DNA from 2 places in the Lactobacillus sp. ESL0684 genome. Region 2 is predicted to be linked to the other one. Evidence: riboswitches for the same ligand, from Rfam matches in the RefSeq annotation. Region 2 holds a riboswitch; the other holds the start of a gene.

Region 1 (8,151 bases), 640 kb from region 2:
TTTCTCCTCCAATGACGAGGAATGAAGAATAATGATTTTTATTCACCAGTCTTCCTTCACTCAAAATAGCACAAAAGCCTTGTCACAACAAGTTATTTTATCAAAAAATGTGTTTTTTAGCATTTCAATGGCCGAAGTTATTTTCGTTTACGGGCAATTATCTTAATTGGAGTACCCCTAAAGTCAAAATTTTCTCTTAATTGATTAATTAAAAATCGGCGATACGAAAAGTGCATCAATTCGGGATCATTAACGAACACCACAAAAGTTGGTGGATTAGTAGCCACTTGAGTCATATAATACACCCTTAGCCGTTTGCCCTTGACCATTGGAGTTGGGACTAGCTTACTAGCTTCTAGCAATAAATCGTTTAAAACACTAGATTGAATGCGTTGATTTTGATTATGATATACCTGCTTTACAACTTGCGGAATCTGCTCTAAATTTTGTCCAGTTTTAGCAGAAACAAAGATTATTGAAGCATAATCCAAATATTGAAACTCTTGACGAATAGTCTGTTCAAAGTCTTTACCACTATTACTGTTTTTCTTAGGTAGATCCCATTTATTAACAATGATTACCATTCCGCGACCAGCATCATGAGCATACCCTGCCACATGCTTATCTTGCTCGCGAATACCACTACTGGCGTCTAAGACTAGACAAACCACGTCTGAGTGCTCAATGGCTCCCATTGCGCGCATTACAGAATACTTCTCAGTCTTTTCATAAACTTTACCGCGGCGTCTAATTCCTGCAGTATCAACAATGCGATACTTAGTACCGTCTGCACCGACAAAAGGTGTATCGACAGCATCACGTGTTGTTCCTTCTTCATCGTTAACAATCACTCGCTTTTCACCGACCAAACGATTAACGATCGAAGATTTACCAACATTAGGGCGACCGATAATACTAAATGAAATCTGCTCGTCATTCTTTTTGGCCAAATCTTTAGGAAGTTCACTAACAACGCGATCAAGTAAATCACCAATCCCTGTCCCATGACTACTGGAAATTGGCACGGGATCTCCTAAACCTAAACTGTAAAAATCATAGATATCAGCACGTTGTTCTGGATTGTCAGCCTTGTTAACTGCCAAGATAACTGGCTTATCAGTTTGATATAACAGATGGGCAATACGTTCATCTAAATCAGTTAAATGATTAGCTACACTGGTTATCATAATAATCACATCAGCTTCATCGATTGCAATTTCTGCTTGCGCACGAATCTCATCTTCAATTCGACCGTTTTCCCAAGTAATACCACCTGTATCAATTAAATCAAACTTGTGCCCCATCCATTCTGCTTGCGCATAATTACGATCACGGGTAACTCCTGGCTTGTCTTCAACAATAGCTAAGCGTTCATTAATAATCCGGTTGAAAAGAGTTGATTTACCAACATTAGGTTGTCCAACAATCGCAACTACTGGTAAAACCATATTTTTCAGCCTCCTCTAATAAAAATAAAAAAGTCGGCTTCACAAAAGTCGACTTTTTTATCTAAGTTTAACGACGATCTTTTAGTTGATCACCAATCAGATCACCCAAAGCAAAGCCATTATCATCATTATTCATGTATTTCTTGTTAACAGAACTTCTGTTGTAAGAACCGTGTGAATGTGAGCCCTCATTATCAGAGCCTTTAGAATCAGCTGCCTTCATTGAAAGTGAGATCCGACGTTCGTTTGGATCAATGTTCAAAACCTTAACCTTAACAGTTTGGCCGATTTCTAAAACATCACTAGGCTTATCAACATGCTTATATGAAATTTCAGAAACATGAACTAAGCCTTGAATACCATCGGCAACTTCGACAAAGGCACCAAAGTTAGTTAGTGACTTAACTTCACCCTCGAAAATGTCACCTTCATGTAATTCAGCCGTTGCTTGTTCAAACGGAGAAGGTTCAGTTTGCTTAATTGAAAGGGAGATACGATGTCTGTCATCATCAATACCAATAACTTTAACTTTAACATCTTGACCAGCTTTTAAGACATCACTAGGCTTATCAACATGCTTATATGAAATTTCGGAAATGTGGACTAAACCATCTACACCACCAACGTCAACAAATGCACCGAAGTTAGTCAAACGAGAAACTTTACCTTCAACGACATCACCAACAACTAGTTGTGATGCAACATTATCAAAGGCTTCTTCACGTTCTTCTTCAATTAAATCCTTATGAGAAAGAATTAACCGATTCTTGCTTGGATCGATTTCAGTAATCTTAAGTTTCATTGTTTTACCAATGTATGGCTTAAGATCTGAAACGTAACGGTTAGAAATCAATGAAGCTGGTAAAAATCCTCTAGTACCAACATCAACTAATAAACCACCACGAACTGATGAAGTTACAGTACCTTCAATAGCATTTCCTGCTTCAAAGTCCTTTTGTAACTCATCGTAAGCTTCTCTTTCTTTCAAGCGGGTAACTGAAAAGAAGAATTCACCATTTTCCTTGTCACCACCAGCTTTTCTCAAAACTAAAGCTTTGAATTTATCTCCTGGCTTAACAAGTTCACGTAAATCGGCATTGCGATCTGAAGTGTATTCACGACGAGGAACGACACCTTCAACACCGGCGTTTTCTACCCCAACATCGATCTGACCATCTTCAACGTCTAATACTTCGACATCGACAATATCTCCGACCTCAACTCCTTGCATTTGCTTCAATGCATCTAAAAATTGATTACTGTTTTCTGACATTATTTACCTCCCAATATCATAAATCTAATTCTAAATGAAACTGAGATATTTTTCTACTGTTTTAACCCTTTTTTTTAGTTTTTTTTGAATTTTTTTATTTTGGACAAAATTTCAGTGACAACTTGGTCAATTGTCATCCTAGTTGTATCGATTTCAATTGCATCCTGGGCTTTTTTTAATGGTGAAATAGCCCGATGTGAATCCTTATAATCTCTCATTGAAATATCTTGTTCAATTTCAGCAACTGTTCGTTCGGTCTTGATGCCTCGCTGTTTAAAGTCAAGCATTCTTCTTTGAGCACGCGATTTGGCTGATGCTACTAAAAATATTTTAACTTCAGCATTAGGTAAAACAGTGGTACCAATATCGCGACCATCCATGATTACATCGGTTTTGCCAGCTAATTGTCTTTGCAAAGCTACCATTTTAGTTCGAACTCCAGCTAAAGCAGATACTTGTGAGACATTAGCCGAAATTTCAGGCGTTCTAATTTCTTGCGAGACATCTTGACCACTTACATAGACCTTCTGCACGCTATTTTCTGCTCTTAATTCAATTTTTTCATGGTCAAGAGCAGTTAAAATTGCTGCTTCATCACCATAATCAAGCTGATGCTTTCTCGCAATCAGCGTGCAGGCGCGATACATTGCTCCAGTATCAATATAAATAAAACCTAATTTTTGCGCAATAATTTTTGCGACCGTACTTTTGCCAGCTGAAGCTGGGCCATCAATTGCTATCTGCATCCCAATCAAAAAGGGACATAAAGTCCCTAACCTTTCTTTAAATTACCTTAACGTCAAATTTTGTCCCTCATCAACTTGCGCATCAATGCTTAAGTTATTGAGCTCAGCCAATTTACCAACAGTTGTATTAAACTTATCCGCAATACTAGTTAAAGTTTCACCACTCTTCACCACGTATTGTTTAGGAGTAGTCACTGTCTTAGTTTTAGGCTGTTGATTCTCAGTTTTATCAACTTTAAGCTTCTTAGTTGCTCTTTTAGCAGTAGTTGCTGTTGATTTTTTAGTCCTAGAGCTTTTATGCTTAGAAGTTCGCAGCTCAACAGCCTGTTCTGCCGGTTTAGAGTTAGTAGCCAATTGATGAACAATAGGCACAAGAGCAGCACAGATAATTAACAAAATTGCCAGCATTGCTAACCAGCCTTTTGCGCTTGAATGCTGCGCATCAACACGCTTATCAGTTGGTCGTTGATAGTATTTATATGGTTTATCTTGTGTCTGCTTCATCGAAAAATACCTCCATTTATCACTAACCCGTTTCATTTTAGCATATTTAATCTAAAAATTGGACAAAAAATCGGTCATTTTCATGACCGATTAGCAAGAATATTACCTTTTTAATTTTAAGCTATTTATTTTAGGTTAAAACGCTTTTGCACAAATGGTTTTAAATTACGTAAGACTGTTTCAAATAACAAATAAACTGCAATTCCGTTGATTGAACCTTTTAACAAATTAAATGGAACAATAATGCCAAAAATATAAGTACTCATTGATGGAAGATGAAGTAATTGACCTAAATATACTTTTTCCGTAAAACTTAGTAATCCTGAATAACTACTAATAGCTGGCGGATTAGGAATTGATGTAACTGCATACATTGGTGTTAAAACTAGCGCATTCAGAGTTGCCAGAACAATAGTCATGGCGATGATACCCAAAATAATCCCAACAAGTGGTTTCAGATGTCGTTTCCCCATATTTTGTTCTTCTTTAGAAATGTTTTTAGTGACAAAATAAAACGGTAAAGCAAATGATAATGTGGCAAATAATGAGGCTAACTGACCAACAATACTTGGCAGGGCAATTCCCTTATAAATCAAATGAATTGCCATTCTAATTATTGCAATAAAGATACCTGGGCCCGCACCAAATAAGAAGGTTCCAATGGTAATAACAACGTCAGAGAAATCAAACTTTAAAAAACTAGCAATCGGCAGCGGAAACGCCAACTGCATCACTACAAAAGCAATTGTCCCAATCAAAACATAAGCAATAATATTAGCTAAACTGCTTGAATTTTTTCTTTTCAAAAAATTACCTCCAAAAAAGTCTGCTGCTTCTAGCAACAGACTTAATAAAAGTAAATGATTCAATTCTTCATCGTAAACCTTTAGTTTAGTCTGTCTTCTTTCATCTAGACTCTAACTATCGGTATCTTAATCGATTCCACCACAATACGTGGGTCGTGGACTCACACCACCGGTCGGGACTTACACCCTGCCATGAAGACAACAAACTTATATTCAAATTCTGTATAACATACTAATCTACATGCTTTAATCTGTCAACTTCAGCATGTGATAATTCACGATATTTACCAGAAACCAATGAATCTAAAGTCAAAAAAGCGTACTTCTCGCGCGAAAGTTTATCTACTTGATGATTAACTGCCTTAAACATCCGTTTAACTTGGTGATAATGTCCCTCATGAATCGTTAATTGCACAATTTGCATATTCTTCTTTTTATCGCTGCGGATAATTTTAACCTTAGCTGGCGCGCTTTTGTGTTGATCAAATTTTACACCATGAGTCAACTGCGCAATCTCTTCTGGCAACAAATGACCAGTAATTTTAGCAACATAAACTTTAGCAACATTGTTACGCGGATGCATCAATAAGTTAGCTAATTCACCATCATTAGTCATTAACAATAATCCTGAAGTGTCGTAATCTAGTCTACCAATTGGATATAAACGATAAGGAACGTTTTTAAAATAATCTACTACCGTTTTTCTACCTTTATCATCATTAGCGGTAGACACGACACCGCGCGGTTTATAAAAAAGATATGTGTGCAAACTTTCGCGCTCAATCGGTTCCCCATCAACAGCAATATTACTAAAAGTATCAACTTTAGTTCCTAGCTTAGTAACTGGCTCACCATCAACAGTCACTCGGCCTGCGACAATCATTTTCTCCGCTTTTCGTCTTGAAGCAATTCCCGCTTCAGCAATTACCTTTTGTAAACGTTGTAAAACCATCTATTCTCCTTGTTTTTTAGTCTCAGCTAATTTCTGATCCATTTGTCCTTTAGCAGCAAATAAATCCATTTGTCCTTCAGCATCAATGCTATCATCTTCAAAATCTTCAATTAATGGTAAATCAGCTAAACTTTGGTAGCCAAAATATTGTAAAAAGTAATCACTAGTTACATACAAATTTGGATGACCAGGTGCTTCCTTTTTGCCATCAGTCTTAATTAAATCACGCCAAATTAATGTTTGCAAAGCACCTGATGAATTAACACCCCGGATTTCATCAATCTCAATCCGCGTGATTGGCTGCTTGTAAGCGACAATCGATAAAATTTCTAAAGCAGATTGACTGAGCGACTTAGTAAGATCTTTTTGAAAATAATTTGTCACAATCTTACTTACTTCGGGTCTAGTTGTTAACTTATACTGATGATTAAGCTGCAATAACTGTAGTCCTGAGTCTTGATCTTGCTGCAAATTGGCTGCTAACTTACTAGTTAATTCACGTAATGCTGGTTGTTCTATTTGCAATAATTCACCTAAATTATCACTAGCTATGCCATTATCACCTGCAAGGTATAGTAATGCTTCTAATTCTGCCAATTTACTCGTCATTCGCATCAATTCTTTCTAATTCAAGATCACCAAACGTGCGCGTCTGACTCACTTTTACTTTTTGGTTTTTACATAATTCTAGCATAGCTAAAAATAAGCCAATCACATCAGATAAGCTATGCAATTGTTTACTACACCAAAAAAAGCTAACTTTCTGATATTTGACAAGGTTACTTTCTAACAGCTCTATCATAGCAGTAATTGGCGTCTGTTCTACGTTAACTGAGGCGATATCTGGCTGCCGCAATTTTAATCTTTGCCAAACAACACTAAAGGTATTAGCAAGTTGGGATGAAGTAATCTGTCCCAAAGGCAATGGTTGCACACTTTTGGTCTGCGGTACACTCTCTTCTTTAGCAACCACAACAGGTACTGACTCATTACGCTGCTTAAAATAAACTGATATTTTTTTAAAAACTGAATATTGGACCAATTGCTGGACTAACTCGTCACGTGGATCTTCGACTGGCTCATCTTCATTAACAAAATCATTTTGAGGCAATAAAGACTGGGATTTGATTCTCAATAGAGTCGAGGACATTACAAAATATTCTCCAGCAATTTGCAAATTTAACTGCTTCATTTCTTGTAGATATGCAAGATATTGACTCGTTATTTTGGCAATGGGGATATCATAAATATCAATCTTTTGACGATTAATTAAATGAAGCAGCAAGTCAAGTGGCCCTTCAAAATTTGGTAATTCTAAAGTTAAGTTATCACTCATAGTTATTATTTGTTTTTAGATATTTAGTTAGATACGCATACTCTGGTACTGCAGTTATTTTCTTCGTTGGATTATTTGCTGCCAACTCACGAATTGCTTGTGCTTGATATTTTTCTAGACGAAAATCAGGGGCAAACGAAATATAACGAACAATAACAAAATTTTGATCAAATTGTGTACCAAGCACTCCAATAAAATTAGCACTTTCATAACGGAACAAATACAACTGAAATTCAGTACTAGTTTTGTTTAAATTTATTTCATCTTTTAAATTGGCCAAGTTTTTGAAATCAGATAAATAAGATAACAATCCCATGGCTACCTTTTCTTGATCATTCTTACATTCAATCAGCATTTAATCACCTAAACTCGTGGATGTGTCTTCGCATAAACTTGTAAAATATGCTTTTGCGATAAATTCGTATAAATTTGTGTCGTACTGATATCTGAATGTCCCAAGATTTCCTGAACAATTCGTAAATCAGCACCGTTTTCTAGCAGATGGGTGGCAAATGTGTGTCGTAATGTATGCGGAGTGACATCTTTTTTAATGCCTGCTAACTGGCAATAGCGCTTGATAATTTGCCAAACTGCCTGCCTAGACAACGATCCACCGCGATTATTAAGAAAAATAAAATCACTATTTTTACCAACTTTTAACACTAATGGATCACGAACTTTTTGCTGATAACTTTTTATCCAAGAAATTGCCACGCCGCTAATTGGGATCAAGCGCTCCTTAGAGCCTTTACCAAAAACTTTCAATAGTTTTAAATCTTCATGCAAATCATCAAACTTGAGGTTAATTAATTCACTAACCCTAATCCCAGTCGCATACAAAGTTTCCAGTAAAGCCCGATCGCGTAAGCCTAACTTTCGTGTAGTATCTGGTTGTTGCAATAATTGTGTCACTTCTGCCACACTCAACGCGACCGGCAAACGCTGTTCTTTTTTTGGCGGATCAATTTCTAACATAGGGTTGATTTTTTGAATATTTTGACGTGCTAACCATTGATAAAATTTACGTAAACTTGAAATCATGCGACTAATTGAACTAGTTGCTTTATTCAAATCACGCTGTTGCGC
Region 2 (8,151 bases):
GAGCCAACTGATGTGGTTTTAATCTGCGGTAAAGGTGCTGATGGTTTTCAGAAAATTCGCGGTGTTGATACACCTTATCCATCAGATATTACAGTGGCACAAGAAGCAATTACAAAACTAGAAGGTTAATAAAAGTAAGTAAAATGAAGCATTTCTTTAGTATTATTGGTGGAATGGGCTCGATTGCAACGGAAAGTTTTGTTCACGAACTTAATAGGCGTGTCCGAATTAGTAAGGATCAGGATTATTTAAATTATAGCTTAGTTAATGATGCTCAAATTCCTGATCGAACCGCTTATATTAAGGATCATACGCAGCCCAATCCGCTGGTTGATTTGCGCAGTGATGTCTTAGCACAAGCAAAATTAAAGCCTGATTTTTTTGTGATGCCATGTAATACAGCGCATTACTTTTATGATAATTTGGCGAGCTTAACTGAGATCCCTTTTTTACATATGATGCGGATTGCTGTGCATAAATTTGTGGAAAAGTATCCTCAAGAAACTAAAATTGGTCTGATTGCTACAGAAGGTTCAATTTATGATCATTTGTATGCTGATGAATTACAGAAAGTTGGTCGCAAAGCAGAGTTAGGCGGTTCTGAAATCCAACCTTTAGTGACTGAGTTGATTTATACTAATATTAAAGAACAAGGACAAGTTGATGCTGAACTGTTCCATCATATTTTGCAGTTAATGCATGATAAATATGGTTGTAATGTCATCTTACTCGGCTGTACTGAGCTGTCGTTAGCACAAGCTAAGGCTCCAGATCATCCTTATGAGGTAATCGATCCTCAGGCAATTATGGCTGATGTGGCGATTGAGTTATCATTGAAAATTCGCAAGGGGCTTGATCCGAAAACTGTAATTCAAAAATATTTGTATTAAGTAGTCTTAGTTGACTGCTTTTTTTATTTATCTTTTTTAAAACTGGTAAATAGTATCTTATAAATAAAGGCTATTGAACCACTTTTGTGCCATAATTGATTAAGAGCGATTATTTAATGTGGGTATGAGTTTATGTTTAATTTATTTGTGTTATTGACAGAACGCTTGGGTATTATAATGTTGTTGGCCTTTATCCTGGTCAATATGCATTTTTTTCGTAATTTACTTGAAAAAAGGACGTTAAAATCACAAGTTTGGTTAACTATTATTTTCAGTTTGTTTGTTATTATGGCTAACCTGACTGGAGTAGAAATTTCTAGTTCAAAAGAAGTAGTTACGCCATTAATTATTACAGGGTTGCCACAATCTGATTCGATAGCCAATACTAGAATTTTAGTGATTACTACAGCTGGGATAACTGGTGGACCATATGTTGGGATGCTTGTTGGTTTAGTTGGTGGACTGCACCGGGTGGTTTTTGGCGGTTTTTCAGATTACTTTTATATTATTAGCTCAGTCTTAATTGGCTATTTTGTTGGCGCCTGCGGTGATAAAGTTAAGGGCAGTAAATTGTATCCATCAACTATTTGGGTAGCTATTTTAGCATTTGTGGCTGAACTAATTCAGATGGCTTTCATTTTTGCCTTTCATGGCTTAGGACTAATTAAGCTGATCTTTATGCCTATGGTTTTGCTAAATACGATTGGCTCGACATTATTTATAGAGATTTTAAAGACATACCTGTCTAATGAACGACAGTTAAAGGCAGTTCAGACCAAAGATGTGCTTGAATTAACTAATAAGACACTGCCATATTTTCGTAATGGTCTAGATGTGAACTCTGCTACCCATGTTTGTCAGATTATTAAGAAGTATACCAATTTTGATGCAGTGGGATTAACTGATCGCGTAAATGTGTTAGCACATGTTGGTGCTGGCGAGGATCACCATATTAGTGGCGAACCAGTATTAACTGATTTGTCTAAAACGGTGATTGCTACAGGTAAGGAAAAACTGGCTTATTCTAAGGCAGAAATTGGTTGTCCTAAAGTTGATTGTCCGTTAGAATCCGCAGTTGTTTTTCCTTTGCGAGTTAATAATGAAACGATTGGTGCTTTGAAACTTTATTTTTGTGCTGGTAGGCACATGACGGTGGTTGAAGAAAACTTAGTACGTGGTCTGGCGATGATTTTTTCAGGTCAAATGGCAATTGGAATTGCTCAAGAACAGACTAGTTTACTTAATGAAGCAGAAATTAAGGCTTTGCAAGTGCAAATTAATCCGCATTTTTTCTTTAATGCAATTAATACCATTGGGGCACTGATGCGAGTTGATGTTGAAAAGGCACATCAAGCTCTAATGCAATTGAGTGTTTTCTTCAGGTCAAGCTTACAAAGCGGCCAAGAAAAAGAGGTAACTTTGGCTCAAGAAAAGCGTCATGTTAATGCTTATATGAGTATTGAAAAAATCCGTTTTCCTGATAAATTTACTCTTGATTATCGAGTTAGCGTTCCCGAAAATACTTTGTTACCATCATTTTGTTTACAAATTTTTGTTGAAAATGCAGTCCGTCATGCCTTCAAGGGACGTAAAACAGATAATTGGATTACAGTTGAACTTAAGCGGCTTAATGATAACCAATTATCCATTAGGGTTAGTGATAATGGTAACGGAATTGATCCAGCAATTTTAAAAAAGCTTGGTAAAAAACCAGTCACTGAGTCTAAAGGCAGCGGTACAGCGTTGTATAATTTGAATAAGCGATTGCAGGGCCTCTATGGGACTAGCAGTCAATTACAAATTAGCACTAGTCCAGCAGGAACAACTTTCAAAACGGTTATCCCTATTAAATATGAAGTCCATAAGCAGTCTTAGTGTTAGACAAAGCTAACTGAGAAATTTACGAAAGGGGTTTTTACAATGAATATTTTATTGGTCGATGATGAGCCATTAGCCAGAACTGAGCTAAAATATTTAATTGAAAAAAGTGCTGTTTTAGCAACTGAATCATTGGCTATATATCAAGCAGAGGATTTAAAAGAAGCTCAGAGTCAGCTTTTGAAAAATAAAATTGATTTAATCTTCTTAGATATTTCTCTTAATGAAGAAAACGGCTTTGAATTAACGAACGAACTTAAGCAATTAAATTATTCACCAATTATTATCTTTTCTACTGCTTATGACGAATATGCGGTCAAAGCCTTTGATGTAGGCGCATTGGACTATGTTTTAAAACCGTTTGAACAAGAGCGAATTGACCAAGCTCTGACTAAGGTAAAGAAAGTTTTATCGCAAGAAGTACCTGCTGCAAGTTCAATTAATGATTTATTAACGATTGAACTAGATGATCGTAATGTCGTGATCAAGTTGTCTGATATCGTGTCAGCAACTATCAGTGATGGTGTTTTGACAGTTTCGACTGCCAAAAAGCAGTACCAAACTCGTAAAACTTTGTCTTGGCTAAAACAGCGGTTGCCTAAGCCTAAATTTATGCAAGTTCACCGAAATACGTTGGTAAATCTTGAGGAAGTAAAAGAAGTACAGCCTTGGTTTAATCATACGTTGTTGCTAGTTATGGATAATGGTGAAAAAGTTCAGGTGGGTCGTTCTTATCGTGCCGATCTAAGTAAGCAACTTGGAATGGGATAGAAATTCGGCATTGCTATTGGGTAGTTAAGCCATTAAATTTTGCATTTAAACAAAAAATCGCTTTCAGATTCTTACTTTAGGTATATCTTAATCATTGAAATAAAGATAAGTTAGAGAAAGGAAATGAGTGTAATGAAAGAGAAAAAGCCAGAAACTAAATCAGCGCCAATTCTGTTTCAAATGTTGGTTTATGCCACAATTTTATTTGTATCACAGTTGATATCAGAAATGATGCCCAAGTCATTCCCAGTACCAACACCTGTAATTGGATTAGTTTTGCTTTATGTATTGTTGACAACACATGTAGTTAAAATTGAATGGGTTGATTCCTTTGGTAGTGCCTTAATCTCGTTGATTAGTTTTATGTTTGTTCCTTCGGGAATCTCTTTGGCTGCTAACTTGGATATCATGAAATCGCAAGGTGTTCAGTTAGTCTTGGTAGTGTTGCTAGCAACCATTATTTTATTGGTGGTAACTGCTTACACAACTCGAATCTTGGTTTGGCTTAAAAAGAGAATCACATCTGGACATCATTCGATAGCTCATAATGTTAAGACTGGGGGCAGTAAATGATGGCTTATTTAAGTAATCCTTTATTTGGTGTATTCCTATCATTATTTGTCTTTTTGATTGGTCAGTGGCTTTTCAAAAAGTCACATGGTTTTTTCTTATTCCAACCTCTGTTTGTTGCTATGGTCTTAGGAATTGCCATTTTGGTAGTTTTAGGCAAAGTATTTGATGTTTCAACAACTCAGGTCTACACTCAAGCCTACAAACCAGGTGGAGATATTATCTTCTGGTTTATTACACCAGCAACAATTGCGTTTGCTGTTCCTTTATACAAGCGTAATGATGTTATCAAGAAAAATTGGGGGATCATTTTAACTAGCTTGGTAATCAGTACTTTTGTTTCCTTAATCTTGATTACCTTTATTTCTAAGGCAGCAGGATTAAATGAAGTTGGTGTTAGATCGATGCTTAGTCAATCGGCAACAACTGCGATTGCCATGCCACTGACAACAGCAATTGGCGGTAACGCATCAATTACTGCAATGGCATGTATTCTAAATGCCGTAATGATTTATGCACTAGGCAAGCAGATGGTTAAGTGGTTTAAACTTGATACAGATCCGATGGGAACTGGGTTAGGTTTAGGAGCTGCAGGACATACTGTTGGCTCAGCTTTCGCTCTAGAGATGGGTTCTGTGCAAGGGGCGATGGCTGCAGTAGCAGTAGTTGCAACTGGATTAGTTGATAACTTATTAGTTCCAGCTTTTGCCCATTTGCTTGGTTTGTAGAATCAAATTTGGTAAAAATTATTATTTAAATTTATAGCTATGTTTACTTACAATAAAACGTGTGTAGCCCTGTGACTCACACGTTTTTATTTTTGATAAAATTAGTTTTAATTAATGAATTTAACTAGCTTTCTATTGACGTAAGGGTATCTGTATATTATGCTTAAGATAATTAAAGAATTTCTTCGGGGTAAGGTGTAATTCCATACCGACGGTAACAATTAATGCTTAATTGAAGTCCGTGACCCACTATCATGGTGGTGGAACTAGTGCAAGTCTGGTACCGACAGTTAAAGTCTGGATGGGAGAAGAAAATAAAGACTAGTATTTAACTTGCAATTCAAGAATAAGCTTGGTTAAGAGCTAATGATAGTTGATTATGAAGACCTCGTTGATTAAGATCAGCGAGGCTTTTTGTTGAGGAAGTGAAATTAATGCAGGATAAGGATTATCTGCAACTTGCAGCCCAAGAAGCATTAAAGGCGCGGGCAATGACTTGGACGAATCCTTTAGTGGGAGCAGTTATTGTTAAAGATGGTCAAGTCTTAGCTACTGGGTATCATCATCAGTATGGGCAAGTTCACGCTGAAGTTAACGCATTGGCTCACTTGGCTAAACCCGAATTAGCTGATGGTGCTACACTTTATGTTACTTTGGAACCTTGTAGTCATTATGGTAAGCAGCCACCTTGCTGTGAAAAAGTGGCTGAAGCAGGAATCAAACGCGTAGTTATTGGACAACTTGATCCACATAAAATAGTTGCTGGTAAAGGGATAAAGTTTCTACAAGAGCATGGCATCACAACTGAAGTCATTGGTGGTACGGAGTATTTGAATGAGGCCTATAACTTCTTTTATCAACAACAAAGGCCACTAGTTACCCTCAAATATGCGATGTCTCTTGATGGTAAGCTTAATGCAGCGGGTAATAAGCGAACCTTGTTAACTGGCGATGCTGCCCAACTCGATGTCCAAAAATTACGTTGTCAGAATCAAGCTATTTTAATAGGTGCTAATACTTTAAGAATTGATGATCCACAACTAACAGTGCGAATTAAGTGTTTGCCAATCCCACCTATTAGAATAATCTTGACTAAAGATGCTAATCGGATAGACTTCACTCAGGAATTATTTAATCAGCCAGGTGAAATTTGGCTGTTAAGTGAACAAGAATTGCAGAAAGAACTGCCAGTTGCAGTTAAAATTTTTACGCAAGCTAAATGGACTCCAACTAAAATTGTTAAATTACTTGCAAAATATGAGATTCAATCCCTGTTAGTTGAAGGTGGTAGTCAGGTTCAAGCAGAGTTTATAGCAGCAGATTTAGCCGATCAAATAATAGCTTATATAGCACCTAAGGTCTTAGGCGGGACTGCTTTGCCAGTCGCAGTAGGACAAGAGTTGGGAGCGACTTCATCACAATATGAACTAATTGATGTAAAGACCTTAGAGCAAGATGTGCGCATTAGCGCAAGGAGAAAACAATGTTTACCGGAATAATTCAAGCAACGGGTAAGATCACTCGTTTGGAAATAACTGAAAAGCATGCTAAGTTAGCAATTGCTGCTCCTAAATTAGCCCAAGAAAATTTGCCGCTTGGTGCCAGCATTGCAGTTAATGGAATTTGTTTAACCGTAACTGATTGGACTAATGATGAGTTTACTGTTGATGTGATGCCAGAAACGATGAAGCGAACTAATCTGGGCAATTTACAAGTATCAAGTGTGGTTAACTTAGAGCCATCACTGGCTTTGGGAGCAACCTTAGATGGTCATATTGTAGCTGGTCATGTTGATACCACGGCAGAATTAACTGCTAGAGTTGAAACAGAAAATTCGATTGAATTGCGGTTTAGAGTACCACAACAATATGATCCATATATTGTAGAAAAAGGCTCAATCGCGATTGATGGTATAAGCTTAACGGTCACCATGGCACAAAATGCCGAATTTGGTGTGAGCCTGATTCCATTTACCATTGCTAATACGACTTTAGCTGGTTACAAATTAGGTGACCATGTCAATATTGAAACGGATATGATTGGCCGTTATGTGGTAAAACAGTGTCAAGCTTGGAACAAATAAGTTATAGTGAGGAAATAAAATGACAGATCAATTAAATGAAAAAATGCGTAAAATCCTTGATCACATGAGAAATGGTGGTTTAGTAATTGTGGCTGATTCACCACAACGTGAATCTGAAGGCGATATGATTGGCCTAGCTGAAAAAGCAACACCTGAGATGGTTAATACCATGATTACCAAAGCTCGCGGTTTGTTATGTGTACCAATGAGTAAGGAATATGCCGATCGCCAGCATATTAGCCCAATTGAAACTGGATCAAATGATGAATTTGGGACAGCTTTTACGTTAAGTGTTGATGCTACAACGACCACTACTGGTATTTCTGCATACGATCGTGCTAAGACAATTAAAAAATTAGCTGATCCCAACAGTACTTGGGATGATTTTTATCATCCTGGCCATGTTTTTCCATTAGTTGCTAAAGAAGGCGGCGTATTGGAACGAACTGGTCACACCGAGGCAGCACTGGATTTGGCTCGCCTTGCAGGAGTAGCACCAGTTGGCTTTATTTGTGAATGTATCAAAAAAGACGGTACAATGGCTCGGCGCAAAGATTTAAAGGCTTTAGCAGAAGGTATGGGATTACCGTACTTGACTATTGAAGAATTAATTGAATATCGCAAGCGTCAAGAAGATGAAGACTTAAAGGTTGAATCAATTACCAAAGTTGATTTTCCAACTAAGCATGGTCATTTTGAACTTGAGGGTTTTGAAAATGAGAAACAACCTGAAAAAGAACCAACTTTATTAATCAGTAAGGGTGATATTAAACCAGATGAACCATTATTATTGCGGCTGCATAGTGAGTGTTTGACTGGGGATGTCTTTGGGTCTAAACGGTGTGACTGTGGTGCTCAATTAGCAGAATCGCTAGATAAGATTGAAGCTAATGGTTCAGGTGCTGTTTTGTATTTGCGCCAAGAGGGTCGCGGTATTGGCTTAGCTAATAAATTGCGTGCTTACAAATTACAAGATGAGGGTGCAAATACTGTTGAGGCTAATCAAAAGCTTGGTTTTCCGGTTGATGCTCGTCGCTACAACTTAGCTGCCAAAATTTTGCGCCAAAAAGGAATTTCTGAAGTCCGGCTCATGACTAATAATCCTGATAAGGTTGCTCAGCTAGAGGCCTATGGTATTAAAGTGGTTGAGCGAGTACCGATGGAAGTTGGTTTAACTAAAGAAAATGAAAAATATTTAGCAACTAAAAAACATCAAATGAATCATATTTTG

What was found. A riboswitch is a leader RNA that binds a small molecule or an ion and turns the genes downstream of it on or off. The one in region 2 is predicted to bind FMN.
Region 1: it holds a riboswitch for FMN, as region 2 does, so the genes downstream of both, OZX56_RS04605 (ECF transporter S component) here and ribD (bifunctional diaminohydroxyphosphoribosylaminopyrimidine deaminase/5-amino-6-(5-phosphoribosylamino)uracil reductase RibD) in region 2, are expected to answer to the same signal.

What each region holds. Positions count from the first base shown of each region.
Region 1 covers NZ_CP113941.1:985,607-993,757, forward strand. Annotated here, with positions in the region: gene der (ribosome biogenesis GTPase Der) at 138-1,448, opposite strand; gene rpsA (30S ribosomal protein S1) at 1,516-2,721, opposite strand; gene cmk ((d)CMP kinase) at 2,796-3,467, opposite strand; gene OZX56_RS04600 (LysM peptidoglycan-binding domain-containing protein) at 3,510-3,971, opposite strand; gene OZX56_RS04605 (ECF transporter S component) at 4,097-4,777, opposite strand; FMN riboswitch at 4,866-4,981, opposite strand; gene OZX56_RS04610 (pseudouridine synthase) at 5,010-5,729, opposite strand; gene scpB (SMC-Scp complex subunit ScpB) at 5,730-6,338, opposite strand; gene OZX56_RS04620 (segregation/condensation protein A) at 6,328-7,065, opposite strand; gene OZX56_RS04625 (reductase) at 7,058-7,420, opposite strand; gene xerD (site-specific tyrosine recombinase XerD) at 7,429-8,151, opposite strand, start outside.
Region 2 covers NZ_CP113941.1:1,623,662-1,631,812, reverse strand. Annotated here, with positions in the region: gene OZX56_RS07965 (UDP-N-acetylmuramoyl-L-alanyl-D-glutamate--2,6-diaminopimelate ligase) at 1-129, shown strand, start outside; gene OZX56_RS07960 (amino acid racemase) at 144-890, shown strand; gene OZX56_RS07955 (sensor histidine kinase) at 1,023-2,765, shown strand; gene OZX56_RS07950 (LytTR family transcriptional regulator DNA-binding domain-containing protein) at 2,811-3,539, shown strand; gene OZX56_RS07945 (CidA/LrgA family protein) at 3,672-4,112, shown strand; gene OZX56_RS07940 (LrgB family protein) at 4,112-4,837, shown strand; FMN riboswitch at 5,015-5,154, shown strand; gene ribD (bifunctional diaminohydroxyphosphoribosylaminopyrimidine deaminase/5-amino-6-(5-phosphoribosylamino)uracil reductase RibD) at 5,272-6,336, shown strand; gene OZX56_RS07930 (riboflavin synthase) at 6,321-6,920, shown strand; gene ribA (GTP cyclohydrolase II) at 6,940-8,151, shown strand, end outside.